DNA from 2 places in the Paenibacillus sp. Mc5Re-14 genome. Region 2 is predicted to be linked to the other one. Evidence: a T-box and tRNA genes for the amino acid it is inferred to sense, from the RefSeq annotation. Region 2 holds a T-box; the other holds one or more tRNA genes.
The links. A T-box is a leader RNA that pairs with one kind of tRNA and senses whether it is charged. The one in region 2 lies ahead of argS (arginine--tRNA ligase), so its partner is inferred to be a tRNA-Arg.
Positions count from the first base shown of each region.

Region 1: it encodes a tRNA-Arg, which carries the amino acid that the T-box ahead of argS (arginine--tRNA ligase) is inferred to sense. The anticodon was not compared.

Region 1 is NZ_CVPD01000001.1:3,232,508-3,236,199, forward strand. Features, by position in the region: rRNA gene BN1546_RS14715 (23S ribosomal RNA) at 1-703, shown strand, start outside; rRNA gene rrf (5S ribosomal RNA) at 781-897, shown strand; tRNA gene BN1546_RS14725 (tRNA-Asn) at 916-991, shown strand; tRNA gene BN1546_RS14730 (tRNA-Thr) at 995-1,067, shown strand; tRNA gene BN1546_RS14735 (tRNA-Glu) at 1,078-1,149, shown strand; tRNA gene BN1546_RS14740 (tRNA-Val) at 1,161-1,236, shown strand; tRNA gene BN1546_RS14745 (tRNA-Gln) at 1,292-1,366, shown strand; tRNA gene BN1546_RS14750 (tRNA-Lys) at 1,371-1,446, shown strand; tRNA gene BN1546_RS14755 (tRNA-Leu) at 1,458-1,538, shown strand; tRNA gene BN1546_RS14760 (tRNA-Gly) at 1,549-1,623, shown strand; tRNA gene BN1546_RS14765 (tRNA-Arg) at 1,629-1,705, shown strand; tRNA gene BN1546_RS14770 (tRNA-Pro) at 1,730-1,803, shown strand; tRNA gene BN1546_RS14775 (tRNA-Gly) at 1,813-1,883, shown strand; gene ppc (phosphoenolpyruvate carboxylase) at 2,610-3,692, shown strand, end outside.
Region 2 is NZ_CVPD01000001.1:291,595-295,286, reverse strand. Features, by position in the region: gene BN1546_RS01195 (nicotinate phosphoribosyltransferase) at 1-496, shown strand, start outside; gene BN1546_RS01190 (MogA/MoaB family molybdenum cofactor biosynthesis protein) at 561-1,076, opposite strand; gene BN1546_RS01185 (four-helix bundle copper-binding protein) at 1,340-1,669, shown strand; T-box leader at 1,747-2,005, shown strand; gene argS (arginine--tRNA ligase) at 2,065-3,692, shown strand, end outside.

The DNA of each region.
Region 1 (3,692 bases), 2.9 Mb from region 2:
CTAGGTTCTAACTTGGTACCGTGATCCGGTGCGAGGACAGTGTCAGGTGGGCAGTTTGACTGGGGCGGTCGCCTCCTAAAGAGTAACGGAGGCGCCCCAAGGTTCCCTCAGAATGGTTGGAAATCATTCGAAGAGTGCAAAGGCAGAAGGGAGCTTGACTGCGAGACCTACAAGTCGAGCAGGGACGAAAGTCGGGCTTAGTGATCCGGTGGTACCGCATGGAAGGGCCATCGCTCAACGGATAAAAGCTACCCTGGGGATAACAGGCTTATCTCCCCCAAGAGTCCACATCGACGGGGAGGTTTGGCACCTCGATGTCGGCTCATCGCATCCTGGGGCTGAAGTAGGTCCCAAGGGTTGGGCTGTTCGCCCATTAAAGCGGTACGCGAGCTGGGTTCAGAACGTCGTGAGACAGTTCGGTCCCTATCTGTCGTGGGCGTAGGAAATTTGAGAGGAGCTGTCCTTAGTACGAGAGGACCGGGATGGACGTACCGCTGGTGTACCAGTTGTTTCGCCAGGAGCACCGCTGGGTAGCTATGTACGGAAGGGATAAGCGCTGAAAGCATCTAAGCGTGAAGCCCCCCTCAAGATGAGATTTCCCAATTCGTAAGACCCCTTGAAGACGACGAGGTAGATAGGTTGGGGGTGGAAGTGCAGTAATGCATGGAGCTGACCAATACTAATCGGTCGAGGGCTTATCCTAAGATAAAGCGCAATGAAGTTTCGGATCCAGTTTTCAGGGTGTAACCTTGAAGTTAGAATTTGCGAGGCAAATTCATGTTTGGTGGCGATAGCGGAGGGGTTCCACACGTACCCATCCCGAACACGACCGTTAAGCCCTCCAGCGCCGATGGTACTTGGACCGCAGGGTCCTGGGAGAGTAGGACGCCGCCAAGCGAGTTTTATAATTATTATTCCCTGATAGCTCAGTTGGTAGAGCACTCGACTGTTAATCGAGTTGTCACAGGTTCGAGTCCTGTTCGGGGAGCCATTTGCTCTCATAGCTCAGTAGGTAGAGTGCATCCATGGTAAGGATGAGGTCACCGGTTCGATCCCGGTTGAGAGCTGTTACAGGATGGCCCGTTGGTCAAGGGGTTAAGACACCTCCCTTTCACGGAGGTAACAGGGGTTCGAATCCCCTACGGGTCATAGGATAGTATGGAGGCTTAGCTCAGCTGGGAGAGCATCTGCCTTACAAGCAGAGGGTCGGGGGTTCGATCCCCTCAGCCTCCACCATATTTTATTCTCTTACATGGATGAAATATAGGGGAATTGTGAATCATATGCATATTGGGGATTAGCCAAGCGGTAAGGCAACGGACTTTGACTCCGTCATGCATAGGTTCAAATCCTATATCCCCAGCCATTAAGAGCCATTAGCTCAGTTGGTAGAGCACCTGACTTTTAATCAGGGTGTCGAAGGTTCGAGTCCTTCATGGCTCACCATTGTATTATATGCGCGTGTGGCGGAATTGGCAGACGCACTAGACTTAGGATCTAGCGTCTTTGACGTGGGGGTTCAAGTCCCTCCACGCGCATATTGTTTTTGCGGACGTGGCTCAGCGGTAGAGCATCGCCTTGCCAAGGCGAGGGTCGCGGGTTCGATTCCCGTCGTCCGCTCCATATTTGCGCCCTTAGCTCAGCTGGATAGAGCGTTTGACTACGAATCAAAAGGCCGGGAGTTCGAATCTCTCAGGGCGCGCCATATTTTTTTTAAAAAATATAATATCGGGATGTAGCTCAGCTTGGTAGAGCACCTGGTTTGGGACCAGGGGGTCGCATGTTCAAATCGTGTCATCCCGATACTGATTTGCGGGTGTAGTTCAATGGTAGAACTTCAGCCTTCCAAGCTGATAGCGTGGGTTCGATTCCCATCACCCGCTTACCGATTACCTAGAAGCCGAAAGGCTTCTTTTTATTTTGTCCACAATACATTAACTTCTATGTATATAGAGCATTAAATGATGCCTCTTGTCATGCACGGTTGGGGATGACTTGTGCATATCCTATATAGGCTTTTATCACCTAGACCCGGATTTCCCCTCTTACGGCCCCCTTTCTCCTGTAGTAAGGCTAAATTCGTGATCAAATCCATTGAAAATAGGAATCCTATAATTATTATGTTGCGAAATTCATGGTGATAACTTTACATCTGCTCCTTTTGTTGTGCACACTCTTCTTTATTTATGTGGGTAACACGTAGAAATTAATGAGTAAACAGATTTAGAATACTGAGATTATGGCTTTTTTGTGTATATCTTTGTGGATAGAGCGCAATGAATTTCACTTTGTCAACAAATAATAAACATATACACATCATGACACAAGAATTTGTACCTTTGAAAACGCACCTTTTAAAAGAGACTGTGCATAAAGTTTCGCACATCAATAGTTATAAAATCAGGTTTAATTTTTAAATTTCATTATTATGTATATATAACCAATATATTCTCCAAAAAAGTATTTCAAAAGCATGATTTTTTCCTGTAAATTTTGCAGCTTTTCATACGTTTTTATTGTATGATGTTAAGAAAGTGTCAAATTTCGTGTGTATACGTACCTTTGCTACAACTGAATAGGTGTGGAACAGATCAGATGGGGGGAAAAGCATGACTGAGCTTACGTTAACCGCTAACAAAAACCAATCCAACAATCTGCTACGGCGGGACGTTCGTTTTCTAGGAAATATTCTTGGTGAGGTTTTGGTTCATCAGGGTGGCAACGAACTTTTGGATATCGTGGAGAAAATACGTGAGGCAAGTAAATCGTTACGTGCCGGGTATCAGCCGGAGTTATACGAGAATTTCAAACAAATGGTCAGTGGACTGGATACGGATATTCGTCACCAGGTTATTCGCGCGTTTGCGATTTACTTTCAGTTGGTGAATATCGCTGAGCAGAACCACCGTATTCGTCGTAAGCGGGATTATGAGCATTCCGCTGGTGAAGAGGTTCAACCCGGTTCTATCGAAAGTTCCGTTCAGGAGCTTAAACAAGGAGGCTTCTCCGCTGAGGACGTTAGCAACATGTTGAATGAGCTCTCCTTGGAACTGGTCATGACTGCACATCCTACAGAAGCAACACGACGAGTAATTCTGGATATCCACAAACGTATTTCCGAAGACGTCATGCTGCTGGATAATCCGATGCTTACTTTGCGTGAGCGAGAACAGGTACGGGAAAATCTGCTTAATGAAGTAATTACACTGTGGCAGACGGATGAGCTGCGTGATCGAAAGCCAACTGTATTAGATGAAGTAAGAAATGGAATGTATTATTTTCATGAGACCTTGTTTCATGTATTGCCGGATGTATACCAAGAACTGGAACGATGTTTGGTCAAATATTATCCTGAGCAAAAATGGCACATTCCAACTTATTTGAGATTTGGTTCTTGGATCGGTGGAGACCGAGACGGGAATCCATCTGTTACAGCTCATGTGACTTGGGAAACGTTACGTATGCAACGTAAGCTGGCTTTGAGAGAGTATCAGCACACGCTGAAAGAACTCATGGGTTACTTGAGCTTCAGTACCAGCATTGTGCGGGTTTCTGATGATTTGTTGGCTTCTATTGAAGAAGACCGCGCCCACATCACACTTAAAAAAATGGAAGTATGGCATAACGAAAAAGAGCCTTATCGCATCAAACTGGCATATATGATTGCTAAGGTGAATAACGTTTTGGATGAA
Region 2 (3,692 bases):
TCAACCTTCACTGGGCGGAGTGTACAAGCTGGTTGAGCGGGAAGTGGACGGTGAAATGTTGCCGACGATTAAGATCTCGGGTAACCCGGAAAAAGTATCTACACCAGGTAAAAAGGATGTATACCGCATTGTGGATAAGAAGAAAGGGAGAGCTGTAGCTGATTACATTTCTTTCCCGGATGAAGAACGTCCGCGTAATGGTAAGCGCCTGAAGCTGTTTAACCCTTTGCATCCATATATGAAGAAGTATGTAGAAAATTACGAAGCTGTACCGATGCTTGAACCTATTTTTGTAAATGGGCAGAAGGTATACGAGCTTCCTGAACTGGATGAAATTCGTGCCTATCATGCATCACAGTTGAAACTGTTTTGGCCAGAATATTTGCGGAAGCTGAACCCTGAAATTTATCGCGTAAATCTTAGTGAGAAGGTATGGGAGCTGAAGCAAAAGCTGATTGACAGCTACATGCAGCCCGAAGTTGAAGAAAAGGAATAATGTGAAGAGGCACCTCATCTATGTATGGGTGCCTTTTTTGTATCTGCAATGTGTAAATAGGAGCTTATTTATAAATTTCTCTCATTACATGACGCAGCTCAGGGACAATAATGCGTTCCATTGCCAAACGAACGGCTCCGCGGGAACCAGGCATAGAAAACACAGCTGTCTGGCCCACAGTGCCCGCTACAGCCCGGCTTAATATAGCTGCTGATCCAATGTCCTCAGCAAAGCTTAAGTAACGGAAGATTTCTCCAAACCCAGGTAGTTCCTTATCCAGTAGAGAGGAGACGGCTTCATATGTAGTATCACGCGGAGAGATGCCAGTACCACCTGTTAAAAGTACAGCCTCGATGTCCTCATGTGCCGCAGCTTCGGCTACCAACTGCCGGATTCCTTCATAGTCGTCCTTGACGATAACATATCGAACAACCTTGTACCCATTCGTTTCTAGTAGTTCCTTGAGCAGTCGTCCCCCAGTATCGGTTTCCATGGTACGTGTATCCGAGACGGTCACGACCATGCAGTTAACCTGTTGCGGAGATTCCTGTCGGTGCTCCTCTACAGATGTTATATTCATTACAATGTTCACTCCTTGATCAGTGGTTAAGCATACTCTTTTTTTACAATAGAGGAATGACAGACTGGATGCAAGTCAGAAACGAAGAATAAAAAGTTATGTGATTAATATCCTTGCGCTTACACCTTGGAATATAGTACACTTCCTTACATAAGTCGGGATTTTCTGGGTTTATTTTGTTGAAAGCGCGAACATCAAATGATTAATTTCAAGGTTCAGCGGGTAATAGTACAGCAGGATCAACAACTGGGAGGTAATGTATTATGAATCATTCATACCAAAAATGCGTGGATGCTTGCCTGGAATGTATGAACGCTTGCAATGTATGCTATGTAGCAAGTTTGAAGGAATATGATCTAGCTATGCTGCGTGAATGTATTCGAGTGAGTAGGGAATGCGCAGAGATATGTGGGTTTGCTGCTCAAATGTTGCAGCGCGGAACGGATTTTGCCGAGGAAATCTGTGAGCTATGTGCCAAAGCCTGTGAGGTATGTGCTGCTGAATGCAGCAAGCATTCCCATAATCATTGCAAACATTGTGCAGAAGCCTGCCGTCATTGTGTTGAGGCCTGTCGCCAATTGGTGGCAGTGTAATTACATATACAGAACTAGTCCCTGAAGAGGGAATAAAAGGTTGCTTTCTACTAAATAGGTTTGTATAATGGTGGGAATTAACGTCAAGGAACGGGAGAGTAGCAACGGAACCGTATCATTACAGCGAGCCGGAAAAGGTGGAAGCCGGTATGAAATCCGATGTGAAGCGCACCCGGGAGACGGTTGATCCAACGATAAGAGCTTCTAGTAGATCAGCCCGGCAGACACAGTTATTTGTCAATGGAGTGAAATCGCGATTTTGTGTAAGCTAGCTTTAGCTATACAACCGATTTACGAAGAGTGGTACCGCGGGATATCGAAGTTCTCGTCTCTTGATTATATCAAGAGGCGAGGGCTTTTTTTGTTAGATCTTATAAAAAGAAGGAGAGAGGAACATGTTGTTGATGATTGCTACCCAAGCTATTGTAGCTCATACGGGCTTGGAGGAGAAAGAAGTTTTATCTTTATTCGAGGTGCCTCCGCAGCCTGAATGGGGAGATGTGGCGTTTCCCTGTTTTGTGCTGGCTAAAAAAATTCGAAAGTCTCCACAGCATATTGCAATGGAATTGGCAGAGCTAGTAAGCCGTGAAGCGGGTCTAACTGCTTCAGCATCGGGTGCCTATGTAAATATTACATTGGATCGATCTGTTCATATTCCATCGATGCTTGCTGAATTGAGCAAGGCTGAGTTTCTCAAGCCCAATATCGGATATGGACAGCGAGTAGTGATTGATATGTCCTCGCCTAATATTGCCAAACCATTTGGTATCGGTCATCTTCGCTCTACTGTTATTGGTGCCGCCTTGTATCGCATACTTGGTGAAACCGGATATGTGCCGATTAGTGTGAATCATCTAGGGGATTGGGGAACACAATTTGGCAAGCAAATTGCGGCCTATAAAAGATGGGGCAATGAGGAGCAGCTACAACATGATCCGATCGGGGAATCGTTGAAGCTATATGTCCGTTTTCATCAGGAGGCCGAGCATGATCCGTCTTTGGAGGATGAAGGCCGCGAGTGGTTCCGACGTTTGGAGCAGGGGGATACTGAGGCTCAACAACTGTGGGAGTTTTTTGTTGAAGTCAGTCTGGGTGAATTTGACCGTATGTACCAACGTCTTAACATTTCGTTTGACCATGTGTTGGGGGAAAGTTTTTACAATGATAAGATGCAGGCAGTTGTTGCCCAATTAAGAACAAAAGGACTGCTGGAAGAAAGTGATGGAGCACTTGTGGTTCGTCTGGAAGACGAGCAACTGCCGCCGTGTCTTATTTTGAAAAAAGATGGGACTACCATTTATCCCACCCGTGATCTGGCAACAGCGATTTATCGTCATGAAGTGATGAAGGCTGATCGCCTGCTGTACGTCGTTGGCGGGGAACAGAAGTTACATTTCCAACAGGTATTTGCGGTGCTGAAGCATGCAGGGGAGACATGGGCAGAGCAATGTGAGCATGTACCGTTTGGTTTAATGCGGTTTGCAGGCAAAAAAATGTCCACAAGACGCGGCAAGGTGGTGAAACTGGAGGAAGTGCTGGATGAAGCTGTAGCGCGTGCTCAAGCCATCATTACGGAGAAAAATCCCAATTTGCTGGAGCAACAGGCAATAGCTGAACACGTTGGCATCGGAGCGATTATTTTTGGCGATTTAAAAAATAACCGTCTGAATGAAGTGGATTTTTCGTTAGAGGAGGCACTGACCTTTGAAGGTGAGACTGGCCCTTATGTGCAGTATACTCATGCGCGCATACGCAGTCTTTTGGAGAAAGCTCGCGCCCGCTCTGATGTTGATTCTAATTCCAGTGACAACGTCCTTGCCCAAGACGGGCATTCTCCTGATTTGAATATCGTTTCGGATGAAATGCTGGGTGACGCAGGCTGGGCGCTGCTTAAGCAGTTGGATCGCTATCACGGACAGCTAATACGTGCTGCTAGGCAACTGGAACCTTCCGTTATTGCGAGATTTGCGTTAGATACGGCACAGGCGTTTAACCGTTTTTACGCTAAGGAAAGAATTGTCGA